3 regions of the Polycladomyces abyssicola genome follow, and region 2 is predicted to be linked to each of the others. Evidence: riboswitches for the same ligand, from Rfam matches in the RefSeq annotation. Region 2 holds a riboswitch; each other region holds the start of a gene.

The links. A riboswitch is a leader RNA that binds a small molecule or an ion and turns the genes downstream of it on or off. The one in region 2 is predicted to bind S-adenosylmethionine.
Region 1: linked by a shared signal. The riboswitch ahead of metH (methionine synthase) and the one ahead of KI215_RS11125 (homocysteine synthase) in region 2 are both predicted to bind S-adenosylmethionine.
Region 3: linked by a shared signal. The riboswitch ahead of metX (homoserine O-acetyltransferase MetX) and the one ahead of KI215_RS11125 (homocysteine synthase) in region 2 are both predicted to bind S-adenosylmethionine.

Annotation. Positions count from the first base shown of each region.
Region 1 is NZ_AP024601.1:2,833,097-2,840,607, forward strand. Features, by position in the region: gene metH (methionine synthase) at 1-2,728, opposite strand, end outside; SAM riboswitch class I at 2,811-2,926, opposite strand; gene KI215_RS14110 (disulfide oxidoreductase) at 3,236-3,685, opposite strand; gene KI215_RS14115 (DsbA family protein) at 3,695-4,351, opposite strand; gene KI215_RS14120 (ABC transporter substrate-binding protein) at 4,619-5,527, shown strand; gene KI215_RS14125 (ABC transporter ATP-binding protein) at 5,605-6,750, shown strand; gene KI215_RS14130 (ABC transporter permease) at 6,747-7,382, shown strand; gene KI215_RS14135 (hypothetical protein) at 7,446-7,511, opposite strand, start outside.
Region 2 is NZ_AP024601.1:2,201,985-2,209,495, reverse strand. Features, by position in the region: gene comER (late competence protein ComER) at 1-392, opposite strand, end outside; gene KI215_RS11135 (helix-hairpin-helix domain-containing protein) at 483-1,133, shown strand; gene KI215_RS11130 (ornithine--oxo-acid transaminase) at 1,187-2,380, opposite strand; SAM riboswitch class I at 2,595-2,712, shown strand; gene KI215_RS11125 (homocysteine synthase) at 2,929-4,230, shown strand; gene KI215_RS11120 (hypothetical protein) at 4,209-4,460, opposite strand; gene KI215_RS11115 (aminotransferase class I/II-fold pyridoxal phosphate-dependent enzyme) at 4,533-5,729, shown strand; gene KI215_RS11110 (trans-sulfuration enzyme family protein) at 5,695-6,858, shown strand; gene dcd (dCTP deaminase) at 7,221-7,511, shown strand, end outside.
Region 3 is NZ_AP024601.1:959,016-966,526, reverse strand. Features, by position in the region: gene KI215_RS04880 (DUF1002 domain-containing protein) at 1-802, shown strand, start outside; gene sdhB (succinate dehydrogenase iron-sulfur subunit) at 1,172-1,924, opposite strand; gene sdhA (succinate dehydrogenase flavoprotein subunit) at 1,921-3,681, opposite strand; gene KI215_RS04865 (succinate dehydrogenase cytochrome b558 subunit) at 3,698-4,348, opposite strand; gene metX (homoserine O-acetyltransferase MetX) at 4,569-5,660, opposite strand; SAM riboswitch class I at 5,748-5,887, opposite strand; gene KI215_RS04855 (ABC transporter ATP-binding protein) at 5,950-6,966, opposite strand; gene KI215_RS04850 (ABC transporter permease) at 6,978-7,511, opposite strand, start outside.

The sequences.
Region 1 (7,511 bases), 630 kb from region 2:
GTTCGTTGATGTACGGCCGCAGATGGGACAGCGGATAGTTCCGCAAAATGTGCCGGTCGAAATCAGGCGGGGTAAATACCGGCGCTTCGCGGGAAACATCGGATCGACGCGGTGCCGTCGGCACCTTTTCTTCACTTGGTCGAACCGTGACCGTGGTCGCCGCTGTCAATTGCTCCTGCCACTGACGCTCCAACTGTTTCCGTTTGTCAGGGTCGGTCAGCCGGTTGGCCAATTCCAATCCGTCCATCGCATCTTTGGCGTACAGGACCAGCCCATTGTATTCGGGGCGGATACGGGTTTCCGTGAATTTTCGGGTCAAAGCAGCCCCGCCCACCAACAAAGGGACATTGATTCCCGCCGCTTTCAAATCCTGTGCGGTGACGACCATCTGTTGTGCCGATTTGACCAACAGCCCGGACAGACCGATGGCGTCCGGCTGTTCCTCTCGACAGGCGGCAATCAGTTGTTCCGGTGGCACCTTGATCCCGAGGTTGACCACTTCAAATCCGTTGTTGGACAGGATGATCTCCACCAGGTTTTTCCCGATGTCATGCACATCCCCCTTGACCGTGGCCAACAGAATCTTGCCTTTGATGTTCGACTCCGTTTTCTCCATGTACGGCTCCAGAAACGCGACAGCCGCCTTCATCACTTCGGCACTTTGCAGCACTTCGGCCACGATCAGTTGGTTGTCGTTGAACAACCGTCCCACTTCGTCCATTCCCGCCATCAGCGGACCGTTGATGATCTCCAGCGGACTGTACTTCTCCAACGCCAGCTTGAGATCATCGATCAATCCGTCCTTGGTTCCCTCCACGATATATTGCCCCAGTCGCTCTTCCAACGGCAACGTTTCTCCCGATGACTTCGTCTCCGTTTTCTTGGCGCGGTAAAACTGCACAAACTCGGCCAACACTGCTTCGTAGTTCTCATGGTTGGTCTCAAACAGCAAACGTTCCGCCAAACGGACTTCTTCCTGCGGGATGGACGCATAGCGCTCCAGTTTTTCGGTATTGACGATGGCGTAGTCCAATCCCGCCTTGGTACAGTGATACAAAAAGACGGCGTTCAACACTTCCCGTCCCGCCGGCGGCAAGCCGAACGACACGTTGGAGATACCCAAAATCGTCTGGCAACGCGGCAAACGTTCCTTGATCAGACGAATGCCCTCCACAGTTTCCTTGGCCGATCCGATATACGCTTCATCGCCCGTCCCGACGGGGAAAACCAGCGGGTCGAAAATGATATCTTCTTCCGGAATGCAGTACTTTTCCGTCAACAAGCGGTAGGAGCGTTCGGCCACCTCCCATTTCCGCTCGCGGTCGACGGCCATGCCACGTTCGTCGATTGTGCCCACCACAACCGCCGCACCGTAGCGGTGAATCAGGGGCACCACCTTTTCAAACCGCTCTTCCCCGTCTTCCAGGTTGATCGAGTTGAGAATGGCTTTGCCCTGCGAAAACTTCAACGCCTCCTCCATTACCTCGGGCGATGTGGAGTCGATCATCAGCGGTGCTTTGATCACCTTGACAGCGTAGGTCAAAAACCGCCGCATATCCTCCAGTTCGTCCCGATCAGGATCAGCCAGACACACGTCGATCACCTGGGCACCGTTTTTCACCTGTTTGCGGGCAATTTCCGCGGCGGCTTCATACTCCCCCTCCTGGATCAAGGTACGAAATTTGCGCGATCCGATCACGTTCGTCCGCTCACCGACGAGAATCGGTCGATTGTCCGCCTCTACATAAACGGGTTCGATACCGGATACCGCCGGAATATGCCGTTCCGGTACGGGGCGGGGGCGTTTGTCCCTCAATGCCTCCGCCAGCGCACGGATATGATCCGGTGTCGTACCGCAACATCCTCCCGCCATGTTGAGCCAGCCGGCATCGGCAAAGGCAGCCAGTTTGGCAGCCAGTCCCTGCGGCGTCTCGTGATACCTTCCCTCCTCGTCGGGCAAACCGGCGTTGGGATAACAGCTCACCCCACAATCGGCCATAGAAGCCAGCGTTCGCAAGTGGTCACGCATAAATTCCGGGCCGGTCGCACAGTTCAACCCTACACACAAGGGACGGAGATGGGAGATAGACACGTAGAAAGCCTCCACATTTTGCCCGGCCAACATGGTGCCCATCGGTTCGATCGTGCCGGAAATCAGGATCGGAACTTCGGTTCCCAACTCGGCAAATGCCCGCCGGATCCCGATTCCGCCCGCTTTCACATTCAGCGTGTCCTGGGAGGTCTCCAACAGCAACGCATCCACGCCACCCAACAACAGCGCACGTGCCTGTTCGTAATACGCGTCCACCAACTGGTCGAACGTGATACCGCCCGTCACCGAGAGCGTCTTGGTTGTCGGTCCCATCGCCCCGGCCACATACCGGGGAGAACCGTCCCGCGTCCATTTGTCCACAGCTTTGCGGGCGCAAGCCACCGCTGCGCGGTTGATCTCTTCCACACGGCTCTCCAGTCCGTACTCGGCCAATACCACCGACGTGGCACCGAACGTGTTGGTCTCCACGATGTCCGCTCCTGCTTCCAGATAGACTTCATGAATGGATTGGATCAGATCGGGGCGCGTCAGGTTGAGCATTTCGTTACATCCCTCATACGCTTCGCCACCAAAATCCTCCGCCGTCAAACAGGCATTTTGCAGCATCGTTCCCATCGCGCCGTCCAGAATCAGAATTTTTTCTTTCATCCGTTCCGACAACGGTTGAATACCCATGTCCATCATCCTCTTTCCTTCCATCAAATAAAAAACCTTTCATCTCTGATCGGATGAAAGGTTGGCGTCGTAAACGCGCAAACTCTCATCTCCCAGAGATACCCTCTGCAGGAATTGGCACCACATTTGAAAGGCTATCCCTTTCAAATAGGTTGCCGGGCTTCATCGGGCCAGTCCCTCCGCCGCTCTGGATAAGAGTTCCGCTAATCGGATTATGTGATTTTTTCCGAACTGACAAACGAAGGATTTGGAGATAAATATACAAAAAGAACGGGGCACCTGTCAATGATTTCAGGTCTTTCCCCTCACGAAATGACTCCAGACACACCCTCGTCCTGGTTCCTGGTTCTCTTCAAACATAGTATATGCTTTTGCGTGAAAACATTTCTCCGTGTTTGACCGACCGGACCGCCCGTTTTACACCTCACGTGCGTTTTTTTGTACGCTCCTCGCTCCCGTTTCAGGTCATGCACTGCCGGAGTAACGGACAACCGAATCCGATACCGTTTATGCTTCCTGTTCCGTAGCTGTTTCATTTTCGTCCGATTCCGCCGTCCGAGCTGCCATTAGAAACCAAGTGATCAATACAAACGCCGTCAATGCCAAAAAGGGAATGGTGACAATTCCGAACCAGTTGATATAGTCACCCGTACACGGCACTCCCTGCGTGCAGGGAGTGAACGACTTCATCGCCGGTACCTTTTGCAGCAAATAATGATAAAGCGAGATCGAACCACCAATCACACTGAGCGGCAGCGTGTAGGGGATAATCCTCCGGTCATCCCGATAGCTGGCAATTCCCAGCAGCACCGTCAACGGATACATGAAAATCCGCTGAAACCAGCACAACTTGCATGGTTCAAACAACGCGATCTCGCTGAAATACAAACTGCCTCCCGTCGCAACCAATGACACCACCCATGCGAAATACAATCCGTATTGCCGAATCCACGCCATCATTCCGGATTATCCTTTCTTGCCCGATTCTTGAAGCGCTTCATCCAACGCTTGTTTCAATTGGTTGTAGTCCAGCGGATTTTCCACTTCTTTTCCGTTGACGTAGATCGTCGGAACCGAATTGATGCCCAGTTTCTTTCCGTTGGCCATATCCCGCTGTACATCCGCCTCGTATTTCCGGGTGCGGATGTCTTGTTCCAGACGTTTCACATCGATGCCGGAAACGTGTTGCTTGGCCAATTGCACCAGAAACTCCGGCGTGGCCCAGATGGTGTACTCGTCCTGCTGATTCCGGTAGACCGCGTCATAAAACTGCCAGAATGCCTGCGGATTTTGACGGTAGATCGACTCCCCCGCGATGCCGGCCGTCACCGAATCCGGCCCGATGAACTGCATGTTGAGAAATGCCATCTTGACCTTGCCGGTGTCGATATATTCCTTTTTCAACAAAGGAAAGACGGTTTCCTCGAACCGTTTGCACACCGGACACTTGAAATCTCCGAATTCGATCAAAGTGACTGGTGCATTCGGATCGCCCAGGACGGGTTGACCCTGCGCCAACCGGTTGATTTTCTCCTGTTGACCGTCAGCAGCCATATGCGCGATTCCGAAGATGCCCACGATGAGCACTACCAACCCCACCGTGATCATCGTCAACATTCTCATGTCCTTTTTCTTCCTTTTTGCCTGGTACGACACGGATTGCTTCTTCTTTTGTCGGTTCTTTTTCCCCATAAAGTTCTCCTTCCCATCTGATCCGTTCCACTATCGGATTTGCTTTCTATTATCGCATAAAACAAGGAAAATGGGGACTTCAGAAATGCATCATTTAGCTTGACTGAAAAAATTTACAATCTCTGTGGAAAAAAAGCCGTTTATTCCGGGCGAATAAAGGGTACGTGTTTAAAGGTTAGCATGTATGGAGGGGATTGGATGCTAAAAAGAAGTTGGCTGTTATCCATTTGTCTCATTTTGTTGGTCAGTCTCACCGCATGCAAAGACGGGAAGACCGCCGAGCCCGGAAAAATCGTTATCTCGGGCAAGGACTGGACCGAGCAGTGGATCTTGGCCCACATTTTGGGCGAATATTTGAAGGCCCACACGGATATGGACGTACAAGTGCGCGAAGGGTTGGGCACGGAAGCGATCCTGGTCCAAGCCCTTAAGCAAGGGGAAATCGACGCTATTGTAGAGTATTCTGGAACAGGTTACCAGGCGATTCTCAAAAAACCTTACAAGCCGGGAATGACTCCTCAGTATATTTACCAGCAAACCAAAAAAGGATACGAAACCCAATTCGGCAGCACCTGGCTGAAACCGTTGGGCTTTTACAACACGTATGCCCTGGCGATGCGGGCGGACAAAGCGAAACAGCTCCATGTCACCAAGGTAAGCGACCTGAAACGGTTGGCTCCCCGACTATCCTTCGGTGCCCCGGCCACTTTCTTTGAGCGGAAAGACGGGTATGACGGAATGACGAAAATGTACGGCCTGTCCTTCGGCAAAAAGGTGACGCTGGATGAGGATCTGATGTACAAAGCCGTTGATAACGGGGATGTCGACGTGATTACCGCCTTCACCACCGATCCGCGGATCAAGCAGTTGCACTTGGCGACGCTCGAGGATGATATGAAATATTTCCCGCCTTACGACGCGGTGCCGGTGGTGCGACAAGCAGTGTTGCGCGCCAATCCGGGACTGGAAAAAACATTGAACGGGTTGGCCGGCAAAATCACCATTCCCGACATGATGAAAATGAACGACGAAGTGAACAGCAAACGGAAAACGCCACAGGAGGCAGCACGGGACTTTCTGAAATCCAAGGGTTTGATTCCACGCTGATGTAGGCACCCGCTGAGAGGGCATGAGGGTGTGAATCGCTTGGAAAGGGGAGAAAATTTGGAAAGGGGAGGAAAAATATGATTCGTTTTGAAAATGTAAGCAAGCGGTACAAAGATGGCACGGTTGCCATCGACAATCTGAATCTGGAAATCCAAAAAGGGGAGTTGCTCGTCCTGATCGGCCCCAGCGGGTGCGGGAAAACGACGACCATGCGTATGATCAACCGGCTGATCGAACCGACGAGCGGTACGATCACGATCGACGGGCAAGACATCTCCCAAATCGACCCTGTCGAACTCAGGCGCAATATCGGGTACGTGATCCAAGAGATCGGCCTGTTTCCCCACATGACCATCGAACAAAATATCGCCCTGGTACCCAAGCTGAAAAAATGGCATCCCGAGCGTTACCGGCAACGGGTAAACGAGTTGATGGACTTGGTCGGTCTGGACCCCGACACATACAAGGACCGGTACCCGTCGGAGCTGAGCGGGGGGCAACAACAGCGTGTCGGTGTCATCCGGGCACTGGCGGGTGAGCCGGACATCATTCTGATGGATGAGCCGTTCAGCGCGCTCGACCCGATCAGTCGGGAACAATTGCAGGAGGAACTGGTAAACCTGCAAGAGTCGATACAAAAAACCATCGTGTTCGTCACCCACGACATGGATGAAGCGATCAGGATCGCCAGCCGGATCGCTATCATGAATGACGGCAAGCTGGTACAAGTGGACAGTCCTGACCGTATCCTGCGTCGACCGGCCAACGAATTCGTACGCGGATTCATCGGTGAGGAACGACTGACGAATGCAGCAGAGAAGGCCGTTCCGACGGCACAGGACCTGATGCATCAGTCTCCGGCTACCGTTTCACCCAAACGGGGATTGGCCGAAGCGTTCCGCATCATGAAAGAGAAAAAAGTAGACAGCTTGTTCGTCATCGACAGCCAACGCCAACTGCTGGGCAGCGTTACCTTAGAGAAGGTGGATCAACACTACAATCAGGAAGATTGCACGGTTGCAGACATCATGGAAACGGAGATTCCCACCCTCACGATCGATAACCCGGTCAACGAGGTGGCCGAAGTGTTCAGGGACGGTAAGCAAAATGCCGTACCCGTAGTGGAGGGGAAACGGCTCATCGGTGTCGTCACCCGCGGCAGCATGATGCGCGGACTGGCCGACTGGACACATCATCAACCGGAAGGGAGCGTGACAATATGAGCCTGTGGGAAACGATCGTCAGTCGGAAATCAGACATCTGGATGGCATTCGTCGATCATCTTTATCTGTCCGGTGTGGCGATGCTGATCGCCATCCTGGTTGCAGTACCGTTGGGTATCATTCTTACCCGCTACCGATGGATCGCGGAACCAATTATCGGGCTTGCCGCACTGATTCAGACGGTTCCAGGTCTTGCGCTGCTGGCCTTTATGCTGCCGTTGTTCGGGATCGGGAAGACACCGGCCATCGTCGCCTTGACCCTGTATGCGCTCCTGCCCATCATCCGGAACACCTACACCGGCATCCTCGGAGTCGATCGCTCCGTCATCGATGCGGGCAAAGGAATGGGCATGACCTCCCGCCAGATCCTGTGGATGGTGGAATTACCCCTTTCGCTCCCGTTTATCATGGCTGGCATCCGCACCTCATCCGTATTCACTGTCGGCTTGGCAGCACTGGCCGCCTTTATCGGGGGCGGCGGATTGGGTGATCTGATCGTCCGTGGCATGAGCATGAACGACAATAATCTCATCTTGGCCGGCGCCATTCCTGCCGCCTTGTTGGCCTTGGCATTCGATCTGATGTTCCGTTTGCTGGAGCGAAAAGTGACTCCCCATGGCATGCAGAGCTGACAGTGAAACCCGGAAAACAATCCCCCGGATTCTGTTCGGGGGATTTTATTTGTTTTCTTGCGTTCACATGATTTGATCCCTGTCCTGCTGCCGATCGCCACCCAGTACCCGACGAACCCACCATAACCC
Region 2 (7,511 bases):
ATCAACAGAGCGTTACCCGACAATGCCGCATGACAAATACTAGGGATCACTTTGGCGATCTTCGCGTCCAGATGCTCTTCCAAGTCGCGGATCATCACCGGACTGGTGATGGAGATGACGTATTGGTTCGGCCGGACAACATCCTGTATCTCATCCAACACCTGTCGAAAATCTCCCGGTTTGACGCAGAGAAAGATGCAATCCGCCTTTTTGGCCGTATCCCGATTGTGATCGGACACATGAATGCCAGGGCAATCCAGAGCCAGCCGTTCCGCTTTGTCGCGGGTACGGTTGGAAACGATGATACGATCGGGTTGCATGGCGTAGGAATGGACAAACGCGAGTACCAGATTGCTTCCCATGCTTCCCGTCCCGATGAAGCCGAATTTCATCACAATACCCTCCCCATCCGCATGACGCTGACATTTCTCCTTTAACTCTATGCAGGAGCGGGGAGGAATATGAGGAAAGGGGGAGTAAGGGTGTGGGAGGAAAAGTGGTATCACCGGGTCAATAAGTGGGCGCTGGCGACAGGGGTGCTGGCGCTGGTGGTGATTGGACTCATCGTGTTGTTGATCAACCGTCGGGAAGAGACTGCACCGGTTCCAACCCTGCCCGCCTACAAACCAGCTCTGCCGGCGACACCGTCGAGCGGAAATAGGGAAAAAGCCGCCAAGATTGTCGTCGACGTTAAGGGGGCGGTCAACCATCCGGGTGTGTACAAGTTGTCAGGCGGTTCACGTGTGCAGGACGCGATGCAACAGGCAGGAGGTGCGGCACCGTCAGCGGATGTGAATCGGGTCAACCTGGCTCAGCCGTTGGCTGACGGGATGGTGGTCTATATCCCGCGAAAAGGGGAACAGGTGCCTCCTCCCGTGGCCGGTGCAACCGGTTCGGTTCCAGATGGCGGGACTCAGTCGGGCACGACGGCTAACGGTGGCAAAATTTCGCTCAACTCTGCCACGGCGGAACAGCTAGATCAGCTGGATGGGATTGGACCGTCCAAAGCAGCGGCTATAATACGTTATCGTGAGGAACATGGTCCTTTTCGCTCGGTGGACGAGCTGGCCAACGTTCCGGGGATCGGGGAGAAAACACTGGAAAAGTTTCGCGACCGTTTGACTGTGCCGTGAATCGAGCCAAATTTTAACCCCCTCGTGGATCGAGGGGGTTCTTATATCGTACATCAAGCAGACAACACTTTCCGGATTTTGGCCAGTGCCCAATCCAGCTCTTCTTGGGTAATCGTGAGCGGCGGGGCGAAACGGATGGTGTTTTCGTGCGTCTCTTTGCACAGCAAACCTTCTTCAGCCAGACGTTCGCAATGCGGACGAGCCGGTTCATACAATTCCATTCCGATGAAGAGGCCTTTACCGCGGATTTCCTTGATGATCGGATTTTGGATTTGTTTCAGTTCAGCCATGAAATATTCGCCCAATTCACGAGAGCGCTGAGGCAAGTTTTCTTCCACCAGCACATCCAGTGCAGCCACAGAGACGGCGCAGGCCAACGGGTTGCCGCCAAAGGTGGAACCGTGGGAGCCCGGTTCGAATACCCCCATCACTTCTTTATCCCCGGCCACGGCGGAGATCGGCATCACACCGCCGCCCAACGCTTTCCCCATCACATACAGGTCAGGCCGGACGTCTTCCCAGTCGCAGGCGAACAGTTGACCGGTTCGACCGAACCCGGTTTGGATCTCGTCGGCGATGAACAGGACGTTGTGTTCTTTACATACTCGGTAGGCTTCACGCAGATATCCTTCCGGCGGCACGATAACGCCTGCTTCCCCTTGGATCGGCTCCACCAGGAAGGCGGCTGTGTTGGGCGTAATGGCTGCTTTCAGCGCTTCGACATCACCGTACGGTATGATTTTGAAGCCAGGGGTCAACGGGCCGAATCCGCGTTGGTACTCCTCACTGGACGAGAGAGAGACTGCAGTGATGGTCCGGCCGTGGAAATTGTTTTCACAGACGATGATTTCCGCTTGGTTTTCCGGCACTTTCTTCACATCATATGCCCAGCGCCGGGCCGCTTTGAGGGCGGTTTCCACCGCTTCGGCTCCGGTATTCATCGGCAGAATCATCTCTTTGCCCGTTAACTGAGCCACTTTTTTGTAAAAAAGTCCCAGCTGATCGTTGTGGAACGCACGGGAGGTCAAGGTGACTTTATCCGCTTGTTCTTTCAGCGCCGCGATCAGACGGGGATGGCGGTGTCCATGGTTCAATGCCGAGTAGGCACTCAGCATGTCCATGTACTTGTTGCCGTCAGCATCCTCCACCCAAACACCCTCCGCCTTGGAAATCACGATCGGCAGGGGGTGATAGTTCCTCGCGCCGTATTTTTCCGTCAATTCGATCAACGTTTGGTTCCGTGACATGATAGCCTCCTTGATGATGAATAAATTTGATGTATGGGCGCATATACACACGCCCTGACCCGAAAATAAGCAATCTATCACCATTGTAGATGGAATTTGGAATGGAATCAATGACGGAACTTTTTCTAAAAAAACGGTTGACGGCGGTATGAGAGACCGGTATAATGAAAAACAAGTTTTCTGATAGTCGACACAATTGAATCGGATTTGGAATCTCTTATCGAGAGTGGTGGAGGGACTGGCCCGATGAAACCCGGCAACCCCGGTCTGTACGAACCGGAAGGTGCCAATTCCTGCGGAAACCGACGCCAACGGTTTCCGAGAGATAAGAGAGGAGAGCTGGCGTAACCAAAGCCTCTTCTCTTATCGGAGAAGGGGCTTTTTTATTCCACTGTTTTAGGCTGATGTCACAAGCGGAAAGGCGGCTTTAGTCGGCGAGTGCTCTTTGAGATTGTGTGTTGCAATAGCGAGAGGGACGTTCACACGAACAACAGGTGATTTCTCAGGGAAATCTCAAAGCATTCAATCTCTGCGAAAGGATGATGGTGATGAGCGAAACGCAACAATACGGACTGGAAACGTTGGCGGTCCACGGTGGCCAAGAACCGGACCCGACGACGAATGCGCGAGCGGTACCGATTTACCAGACCACTTCCTATGTGTTCAACGATACGGAGCATGCAGCCAATTTGTTTGCGTTGAAAGAATTCGGCAATATCTACACCCGCATCATGAACCCGACTCAAGATGTGTTTGAAAAGCGGGTGGCTGCGCTGGAAGGTGGCGTCGGTGCGCTGGCGACGAGTTCCGGTCAGGCGGCAATCACCTACTCCATCCTGAACATCGCCAAAGCCGGGGATGAAATTGTCTCATCCAGCAGTTTGTACGGCGGCACATACAACCTGTTCCAACACACCTTGCCCAAACTGGGAATCACTGTGCGGTTCGTCGATCCTTCCGATCCGGAAAATTTCAAAAAGGCAATCAATGAAAAGACACGGGCTGTATTTGGGGAGATCATCGGCAATCCCAAAATGGACGTGCTGGATGTGGAAGCCGTGTCCAAAGTGGCCCATGATGCCGGAGTGCCGCTGATTGTGGACAACACGTTTGCCACGCCGTACTTGTGCCGGCCGATTGAGTTCGGGGCGGACATCGTCGTGCACTCGGCCACCAAATTTATCGGTGGTCATGGTACCAGCATTGGTGGGGTGATTGTGGATTCAGGCAAATTCGACTGGACCAACGGCAAGTTCCCGGAATTGACCGAACCGGACCCGAGTTATCACGGGGTTTCCTACACCGAGGCGGTCGGGCCGCTGGCCTACATCATCAAGGCCCGGGTTCAACTGTTGCGGGACATCGGAGCGTCCATTTCTCCATTCAATGCGTTTTTGTTCTTGCAAGGGTTGGAAACGTTGCATCTGCGTATGGAACGGCACAGCGAAAACGCGCTTCGGGTCGCCAGGTTCCTTCAGGAACACGAACTGGTGGAGTGGGTAAGCCATCCGGGATTGGAAGATCATCCGTCATACGAAAAAGCAAAAAAATACCTGCCCAAAGGGCAAGGCGCCATTTTCACGTTTGGAATCAAAGGTGGTTTGGAAGCGGGCAAAAAACTCATCGAAAACTTACGCCTCTTTTCTCACCTGGCCAACGTGGGTGATTCCAAATCCCTCGTAATCCATCCGGCCAGCACCACGCATCAACAATTGACTGAAGAAGAACAATTGGCCGCAGGCGTAACACCGGAACTGGTCCGCTTGTCCGTAGGAATTGAGTCGGTGGATGACTTGATCGCCGATCTGGATCAGGCATTGAAGAAAAGTCAAAACGTCGTCACGGCTTGATACACCGGGACCATTCGAAACAAATGGTGATCGAGGCTGAAAAAGCCTGTCTCTCCCAAGTGAATCCCGTTATTGATCGATTCTGGGGGAGGATTGGCCTGGTAACCGAGAGCCGGCTCATCCGATGTCGCCACTGGATAAGAGAGACGGGAGACGGAGATTCGGTCGAAGCTCTGATGACGGAATGATTCAGGGGACGTGTTTTCCGGCTGGGACAATCGGGAAAGCACGTCTCCATCTGTGTAACCGAAATGACCAAAAAAGACTTTCCGTACGGTTTTTGGAATAGGGGGAACAATGGCATGCGGATTGAGACACAACTGGCCCAATTGGGTTCAAACAAAGAGACCAAGACCGGGGCGATCAGTTATCCGGTGTATTATTCGACAACCTACCGGCATGCGGGATTGGGACAAAGCACGGGATACGATTACACCCGGACCGCCAACCCGACAAGGACGGTGTTGGAAGAAGCGATCGCCCGCCTGGAGGGTGGGACGGCTGGATTCGCCTGCAGCTCGGGAATGGCTGCCGTACAAACTGTCATGGGATTGTTCGAGCGAGGGGATCACTTGATCGTTTCCCTCGATTTGTATGGGGGAACGTACCGGCTGTTTGAAACGTTGATGACACGGTATGGTCTTTCTTTCAGTTATGTCGATTTCCGCCGTCTGGACGAAGTGAAGGCAGCCATCCGCCCGGAAACGCGCGCCTTTTTCGTCGAGACGCCCACCAATCCCCTGCTGCAGGTAACCGATTTGCATGCTGTCTGTGAAATCGCCCGATGTCATGGATTGATCACGATTGTCGACAACACGTTTATGACGCCGTATTTCCAGCGTCCGATCGAATGCGGGGCGGATATCGTCATTCACAGCGCGACCAAATATTTGGGCGGACACAATGATGTATTGGCTGGCCTGATTGTGACCAAGGGCGACCAGTTGAGTGAACAGATGGCAGCACTGCACAACGCGATCGGCGCCGTGCTGGGACCGCAAGATTCATGGTTGTTGCTTCGCGGGATGAAGACGTTGGCGCTCAGAATGGAGAGGCATCAGGAAAACGCTTATCAATTGGCTCATTTCCTCCGTCAGCACCCGCTGGTGGACGAAGTGTTCTATCCCGCATTGCAGTCGGAGACGTGGGAGATTCAAACCAAACAAGCCGACGGAGGCGGCGGCATGTTGTCGTTCCGCGTGAAATCGCCCGCAATGGTGGGGCCATTGCTCTCTTCGTTGCGATTGATCGCGTTTGCGGAGAGCTTGGGCGGGGTGGAAACGCTCATCACGTATCCGCACACGCAAACACATGCCGACATCCCGGAAGCAACGCGACGCAAAGTCGGGGTGTGCGATCGTCTGCTCCGGTTGTCGGTCGGGATCGAGTATGTGGATGATTTGATTGCTGATCTGGCACAGGCACTGGATGAGGCGGAACGGGTATGGAAGGAGGAAAAGCGGGATGAAATTTGCGACCCGATTGCTCCACAATGGTAACGAGATTTGCCCCCGTACGGGGGCGGCCAGTATACCCATGTATCTCGCATCCACCTATCATCAGTTTGATTTGGATCAACCGGGACGGTACGATTATGCGCGGTCGGGCAATCCGACGCGGGAAGCGCTGGAGAAGACCATCGCCGCGCTGGAGGGAGGCTCCCATGGATTTGCGTTTTCGTCGGGGATGTCAGCCGTCTCCACGGTATTGCTGCTGTTTTCCAACGGGGATCATCTCGTGGCTTCCCAGGATTTGTATGGCGGCACGTATCGGGTGATGGCCGAAGTGCTGCCCCGGTTGGGCATCACGGTTGACTTTGTGGATACGACGGATCTGAACCGGGTAGAGGCGGCGATTCGTCCCAACACCAAGGGAATTTACATCGAAACACCTTCCAACCCCACCTTGAAGGTGACGGATATTGCCGGCACGGCAGAAATTGCCCGACGTCACGGTGCGCTGCTGATTGTGGATAACACGTTTTTGAGCCCGGTCTATCAGAATCCGTTGCTGTTGGGGGCAGATATCGTCATTCACAGTGCAACCAAATTCATTGGTGGGCACAGTGACGTCGTGGCCGGTTTGGTGGCAGTAAAAGATCCTACCTTGGCGGAACGGATCGGTTTCCTGCAAAACGCGATCGGTGCGGTATTGGGTGTGCAGGATGCCTGGTTGGTCCTCAGGGGGATCAAAACACTCAAAACCCGGATGGATACTGCCACCCGTTCCGCAGAAACAATCGCCCAGGCGTTAGCGAATCACCCCGAAGTACATCGGGTGTATTACACAGGACTTCCCTCACACCCTGGCCACCGTTTGCAATGTCAACAATCCAGTGGACATGGTGCAGTTCTGTCGTTCGACGTCGGATCCGGGGAACGGGCGCGGGAGGTGTTGAGTCGCGTACGTCTGCCCATCGTGGCGGTCAGCTTGGGTGCGGTGGAAAGCATCCTCTCCTATCCGGCCAAGATGTCCCATGCTGCGATGCCCCAACATGTCCGGGAGCGACATGGGATCACCGACGGATTGCTCCGGCTGTCCGTCGGACTGGAGGATGTGGAAGACCTGTTGAACGATTTGGAGCAGGCATTGTCGGTCCGATCGGTTTCGGTCGCTTCCAACCGATGATCCGAACACGCTACCCGGAAAGTGGGTATCCGTTTTCCCACGAGTGACCTTTGAGCGCAGTGATTCAACAGCGAGAGGGAGAACGGCGCATCCAGAACCGCGAGTGGTTAAACACTTTGTCAGCAGTCTCACCGGTCAAGGATCACTTGACCGGCTTTTTATTGGATTGAGGATGATTGCAAAGGACTTTCCTTTTATCTGTATCAAAATATGGTAGAATAGAGACATCCTGATACAACGGATTTGTTTTTCCGCAGTTTTCCTGCCCCGGTCTCTTTGCAATCGTTTTTGTCTGTCGTATCATATCGGTTGGAATATACGTCGGCAATATTTGAAATGGGAGAAAAGGAGTCGTACGGGAAATGACGATCAAATCGGACAAGTGGATTCGGAAAATGGCTTTGGAACACGGCATGATCGAGCCGTTCATCGACCGAAACGTCGGCAAGGGGGAAGCCGTCAGTTTCGGTCTGAGCAGTTACGGATATGATCTGCGTGTGGCAGATGAATTCAAGATATTCCATAATGCGCTGAACTCCATCATCGATCCGAAACAGATCGATTCCAACTCGTTTATCGACTTTAAGGGAGATGTTTGCATCATCCCGCCCAATTCGTTTGCATTGGCTCGGTCGGTAGAGTATTTTCGCATC
Region 3 (7,511 bases), 1.2 Mb from region 2:
TGCTGACGCCGTGGTGGGAGAGACAGTCGTCACGTTGGGACAAGACCTCACTCAGCAGGAGCGCCAAGCCATTCTCAATGAAATGAACGTACCCAATGACGTCAAGATCATTGAAGTCACCAATGCGGAAGAGCATCAATACCTCGGAAAATACTTGAGCAAAGCGACCATCGGTTCGCGGGCGCTCTCTTCCGCGAAAATCACGTTGACCGACGCCGGATCCGGTATCAAGGTGCAAACGCACAACATTACCACGATTACCAATGCGATGTACGCGAACGCCTTGATCACCGCAGGCGTCAAAGATGCGGACGTGTATGTCACCGCACCGAAACCGGTGTCGGGAACGGCCGGTCTGACTGGTATCCTCAAGGCGTTTGAAGCGGCCACCGGTACCAAGATCAGCGAAGAGCAAAAACAAGTTGCCAACGAGGAAATCGTGCGCACTGCGGACCTGGCCAAGCAGATCGGCAGTGAAAAAGCGACCCAATTCATGTTGAAATTGAAAGAAGAAGTGGCCAAACAACAACCGCAGACACCGGAGGAATTCCGCGACATCGTCGTCAATGTGGCTGGTGATCTCAACATCAACCTGACCAACCAACAGATCACCCAGCTCACCCAATTCACGCAAAACTTGTCCAATCTGAATATCAACTGGGACAACGTATCCAACCAGCTGAAAAACTTCCAGGATCAATTCCAGCAGGTTCTCAACTCCAAGGAAGCGCAAGGCTTCTTCGCCATGTTGGTTGATTGGTTCTGGAAATTGGTCGAATGGATCCAATCACAGTTCCGGTGAAACAAAACACCCCTTGACCCATACAGTCAAGGGGTGTTTTGCGTATTCCGGAGACTAGGGTGTCTGGACATTCAGTAAGAGAGCAATGTTGTTCCTAGGCGAGCGACCTACCAAGCCCCGGCCGAGCGCAGACCCGGAAAGCGCAGGATTGTAATCGCGGGCAATTTTCTCAAAGCGAAGCGTCATTTGCCCGCGCCCTGCGCTAATCGGGTCGGAGCGGTCACCATCTGCTTCCCTGCAGGGCGCAGGTGGAGCGAGCCGGGAAAGCAATGTGGACATTATTCTCCAGACAACGCCCTCATTGACCAAGAAGTTGAACCACCGCTCACCAAAGAAAACCACGGATCGAAATGATCCGTGGTTTTCTTGTTATACCGACAACCATTTGCGGAACAGCATTTTGGTTCCTTCACGGTTCATTTTTGCGATAGCGGTGGTCAATGGAATGCCTTTGGGGCAGGACTGCACGCAGTTTTGCGAGTTGCCGCATTCCTGCAATCCGCCTTCACCCATCAGCGCTTCCAAACGTTCATCCTTGTTCATCTCACCCGTCGGATGCGAGTTGAACAATGCCACCTGACCAGCCACGAACGGTCCCATAAACTTGGATTTGCTGTTGACGTTGGGGCACGCTTCCAAACAGACCCCACAGGTCATGCACTTGGACAGCTCGTACCGCCATTGGCGTACCGTTTCCGGAATGCGCGGACCCGGCCCCAGGTCGTAAGTACCGTCGATCGGGATCCACGCTTTCACCCGCTTCAATGCGTCAAACATGCGGCTCCGGTCCACGATCAGGTCACGAACGACCGGGAAGGTGCGCATCGGCTCAATCCGGATCGGTTGTTCCAGGTGATCGATCAAAGCGGTGCAGGCTTGTCGGGGACGCCCGTTGATCACCATGGAGCAGGCCCCGCACACTTCTTCCAAACAGTTGGATTCCCACACGACCGGTGTGGTTTCCTTGCCTTCAGCATTGACCGGGTTGCGCTGGATTTCCATCAACGCGGAAATGACGTTCATGTTTTTCCGGTACGGGATACGGAACTCTTCCTTATACGGTTTGGAATCAGGTCCGTCTTGCCGGGTGATGATCAGGTGTACGGTTTGTTGTTCACTCATTTCTTCGCCGCCTCCTCTTTCGCCACGTCATACCGGCGCGGACGCGGTTTGATCAACGAGATGTCAACCGGTTCGTATTCGAACGCCGGTCCGTCCTCGGTGAATTTGGCCTTGGTCGTTTTCAGCCACTCTTCGTCGTTCCGTTCCGGGAACTCGGGTTTGTAGTGAGCACCGCGGCTTTCATTTCGATGGTAAGCTCCCAGCGTAATCACCCGGGCCAATTGCAGCATGTTCCACAACTGGCGGGTAAAGGAGACGGCTTGGTTGCTCCATTTGCTGGTGTCGCTCATATTGATGTTTTGATAGCGTTCCATCAGCTCTTGAATTTTCTCGTCCGTTTTCAACAGGCGGTCATTGTACCGAACGACCGTCACGTTGTCGGTCATCCATTGACCCAGCTCCTGATGCAGTTTGTAGGCGTTTTCGGTGCCATCCATCTTGAGCAGCTGTTCGTATTTGGCTTCCTCGTCTTTGACAATGGATTCATACAGCGTGGACGGCAGGTCTTCCGCCGATTTTTCCAATCCGCGCACATACTCGATCGCTTTGGGTCCGGCCACCATGCCGCCGAAGATGCACGACAGTAGCGAGTTGGCTCCGAGACGGTTGGCGCCGTGGTATTGATATTCGCACTCGCCCGCGGCAAACAGCCCGGGGATGTTGGTCATCTGATTGTAGTCGACCCACAGTCCGCCCATCGAATAGTGCACTGCCGGGAAGATTTTCATCGGTACTTTACGCGGGTCTTCACCCATGAACTTCTCATAAATCTCGATGATACCACCCAATTTGATATCCAGCTCTTTGGGATCTTTGTGGGACAGATCAAGGTAAACCATGTTTTCCCCGTTGATCCCGAGCTTCATGTCCACGCAGACTTTGAAGATGGCTCGCGTGGCAATATCCCGCGGTACCAGGTTACCGTAAGCCGGGTACATTTCCTCAAGGAAGTACCACGGTTTGCCGTCTTTATAGGTCCAGACACGACCACCTTCTCCCCGCGCGGACTCGGACATCAAGCGCAATTTGTCATCGCCAGGGATCGCGGTCGGATGTACTTGGATGAACTCCCCGTTGGCGTAATAGGCACCTTGTTGATACACCGCACTGGCCGCCGAACCGGTGTTGATCATCGAGTTGGTCGATTTGCCGAAGATCATGCCCAAACCGCCCGTCGCCAAGATCACAGCGTCGGCCAGGAAGGCCTTGATCTCGTGACTACGCAGGTTTTGCGCCACAATCCCGCGGCAACGACCTTCATCGTCCAAGATCACCTTCAGAAATTCCCAATGCTCGTACTTGGTGACCCGGCCGGCCACTTCCCAGCGGCGAACTTGCTCGTCCAATGCATAGAGCAATTGTTGCCCCGTAGTCGCCCCGGCATAAGCGGTACGGTGGTGTTTGGTACCCCCGAATCGGCGGAAGTCGATCAATCCTTCCGGCGTTCGGTTGAACGGCACTCCCATACGGTCCATCAGGTAAATGATGCCCGGCGCTGCTTCACACATCGCTTTGACCGGGGGTTGGTTGGCCAAAAAGTCCCCGCCGTAGATCGTGTCGTCAAAGTGTTCCCACGGCGAGTCACCTTCCCCTTTGGTGTTGACCGCACCGTTGATCCCGCCCTGCGCACACACCGAGTGGGAACGTTTCACGGGCACAAGCGAAAACAACTCGACATTGGCACCCGCTTCCGCCGTCTTGATGGCGGCCATCAGACCGGCCAATCCGCCACCCACGATAATGATTTTCTCGTTCATTGAACACTGCCCCCTTTTAACGCTGCGCCAACTGGTTCAAAAACTCCGGATTGTGGAATGCGAACAGGGCACTGATGCCGATGTACGACACAACCACGAAAAGGGCCATGCACACCCAAGTGGATACATACTGTGCACGCGGTCCGACCGTAATGCCCCAGCTGACCAAAAACGACCAGATCCCGTTGCTGAAGTGGAAAACAGCAGCAACGACCCCGATCAAGTACAGTGCAAAATTGACGTCATTGCTGAGAATCTGGTGCATCATCACTGTCAACTCACGCGACGTCAAATCATGCAAGGCTACCTGAACCCTCGTTTCCCATACATGCCATCCCACGAAAATCAGTGTGATGATGCCGGTCACGCGTTGCAACATAAACATGTAGTTACGGAACGTGCCGTGATTCACAACGTTATTTTTCGCCTGGAACGCGATGTGCAGACCATACAGCGCATGGTACAACAAAGGCAGGTAGATGAACACCGTTTCCAGAGCGAGCAGGAACGGCAGATGCCAGATCCACTCCACCTTTTCTTGGAAAACGGCGGGGCCTCTGGTCGCAAAATAGTTCGTCAACAAGTGCTCGACCAAAAAAAAGCCCACCGGAATGACACCCAGCAACGAGTGCAGCCGACGGTTGAAGAAACTACTGTGATTGCTCATCTTGCGCCCTCCAATAACCCCTTGTAAATTGACTTTGATAGTGCGATCAAGCCGTGATGTCAACCCGCTTCCCAAACGTTTCGACAAGTGTGGCGAAATGCCTTGGACTGGATCTAATGCGGTCCAGTGGATAGAAAGGGGTTTCAACTTTGTGAACAACCTTATTGTACTCCCAATTGTTCGACAGCGTCAAGGAAAGGGGTAGCTTCTCCCCGGAATGCTACCCCTCCAAAAATTCCCGGATTACCGGTCCCATCTTTTCGTATTCGATCAAAAATGCATCATGTCCGTACGGGGATCGTAATTCCCACAGCTGTGCATCTTTTCCCTGCTCCCGTAATTCCCGGTACAGTGTTCGTTGCTCCTCAATTTGAAACAACCGATCCTCCTCAATGCCGATGATCAACGCACGGGAGCGAATCTTCGACAGCGCGGCCGCCATTCCGCCGCGCCCCCTGCCCACATCATGCGTGTCCATCGCTTTGAGCAGACACAAATAACTGTTGGCATCAAACCGGTTAACCAGTTTTTCTCCCTGATAACGCAGATAGCTTTCCACCTGAAATGTCGCGTCCCGGGACCATTCCGGTACATTGGTCTGCAGCCGGCGTTGGAACCGCTGATGGAACAACGTGTCCGTTCGGTAGGTAACCATTCCGACCATCCTGGCGATAGCCAAACCTTTTTTCGGCCCCGGTCCCGGGTAGTAATCGCCTCCCTGCCAGTCCGGATCGGACATGATGGCTTGGCGCCCGATATCGTTGTAGGCGATGGCCATGGGGGACAACGCGGCTGTGGTGGCGATGGGGATCAAATTCTCCACCGCTTCAGGGTATAAGATGCCCCATTCCAGTACCTGCATTCCCCCCATGGAACCGCCGACGATGGTATGAACCCGATCGATGCCCATTTTCTGAAGGGTACGATACTGCACGTGGACCATATCCCGAATGGTGACCGGGGGAAAACTCGAACCATAAGGCCGCCCCGTGGCCGGATTGATGGATGACGGACCCGTACTTCCATTACAGCCGCCAAGTACATTGGTGGTGACGACAAAATAGCGGTTGGTATCGATGTAGCGACCGGGCCCGATCAACCCGTCCCACCAGCCGGGGTCCCGTTCATCCCCGACGGCATGCGCATCTCCTGTCAACGCGTGACAAACCAATACCACGTTGTCCCGGTCCACCGACAGTTTTCCCACCGTCTCCACCGCAATGTGCACATCCTGCAGTGTTTCCCCGCATTCCAACGCTACCGGCCCCACGGCCACCGTTTTCTTTGTCACCGTATCGACGCTGGTTACCACGCGTTTTCTCTCCTTTTTTAAAAGGAAACACCCTCTTCGATCAGAAGAGGGTGTCGTCTGCTCCCATGCCATCGCAGTCCGTCCCCCTTCTCATCTCTCAGAACCTGTCGGTTCTGCAGGAATTGGCACCATTCCCCGCCGTTTGATGTGTGTTTTTGGTGCACACAGGTAAACGGGGTGGTTGCCGGGCTTCATCGGGCCAGTCCCTCCGCCGCTCTGGATAAGAAGGTGTTTCCTGATATTCGTATTTGAAGCTTATGATACGATGGATCGAAATTTCTGTCAATGTTTACTTGGACGAAATGCGCACGATCGGTTCATGCGAGACGGACGGTGCTTCTGGGTGTTCCAGCCAGCAACTAACGCGATGCGTCTGGGATACCTCACTCACCTCGGGCATCTCGTCGTTGCAAATATACATCGTGTACGGACAACGATCGGCAAACGGGCAACCTTTGGGCGGATCGAACAGATCCGGCGGGGACCCGGGGATTGGCTTCAACTCCTGCTTCCGATCCAAATCCAGCCGAGGCATAGAAGCCAACAACCCCCAGGTGTATGGATGACGTGGCCTGTAGAAGATCTCTTCCACCGTTCCCGTCTCCACCACCTTGCCTCCGTACATCACCGCCACGCGTTGCGCCATTTCCGCCACCACACCCAAATCGTGGGTGATCAGAATGACAGCGGTGTCCGTTTTCTTTTGCAGTTCCTTCAGCAGTTCGATGATCTGTGCTTGGATGGTCACGTCCAATGCCGTGGTCGGCTCATCTGCGATCAAAATCTTCGGATTGCAGGCCAATGCGATGGCGATCATGGCTCGTTGCCGCATCCCGCCGCTGAATTCGTGAGGATAATTGTTGATCCGTGTCTCGGGGCTGGGAATGCCCACTAAACGCAACATTTCCACTGCGCGTTGGCGCGCTTCGGAAGGGGAAATGCGCTGGTGCCAAATCAGCCCCTCCATGATCTGCTTACCCACTGTCATCGTCGGGTTGAGCGATGTCATCGGGTCCTGAAAGATCATCCCGATCTCGGAGCCGCGTACCTGGAACATCTCTTTTTCCGTCAACTTCAACAGATTTTTCCCGTCAAAAAGAATTTCACCGCTCTTGATTTTGCCGGGCGGAGAAGGAATCAAGCGCATAATCGCCTGTGCAGTGACGCTTTTGCCACTGCCCGACTCCCCGACAATGGCCAATGCTTCTCCCTTTTCCAACGTCAGGTTGACACCCCGGACCGCTTGTACTTCTCCTGCATAGGTGTGAAACGACACATGCAAATCGCGAATCTCCAACAATGCCACGTTGATCCACCTCATTTCCGCATCTTGGGATCGAGCGCGTCACGCAGACCGTCACCGAACACGTTGAAGGCCAACATCGTCAAGCTGAGGAAAAAGGCAGGGAAAAACAGCCGCCACCAATCTTCCGAAAAGATGACGACCAACGAATCGTTGATCATCGTCCCCCAACTGGCTTGCGGGGCCTGCACGCCCAACCCCAGAAAGCTGAGAAAGGCTTCAGCGAAAATGGCATTGGGCACCGTAAACGTCAGCATGACGATGATGGGTCCCATGGCGTTGGGAATCAAATGTTTGAACAGGAGGCGCTTGGTATCGGCTCCCAGGGTACGTGCCGCCAACACGAACTCCTGTTGTTTCAGCTGCAGCACTTGACCCCGTACCAACCGTGCCATATTGAGCCATCCCGTCGCAGTCAGTGCAATGATGATGGTGCCCAAACCCGGCTCCAGCACGACCAATAGCAACACGACGGTGAGCAGATACGGCAATCCCCACAAAATGTCCACGATCCGCATCATCACTTCGTCCACCTTGCCACCGCGATA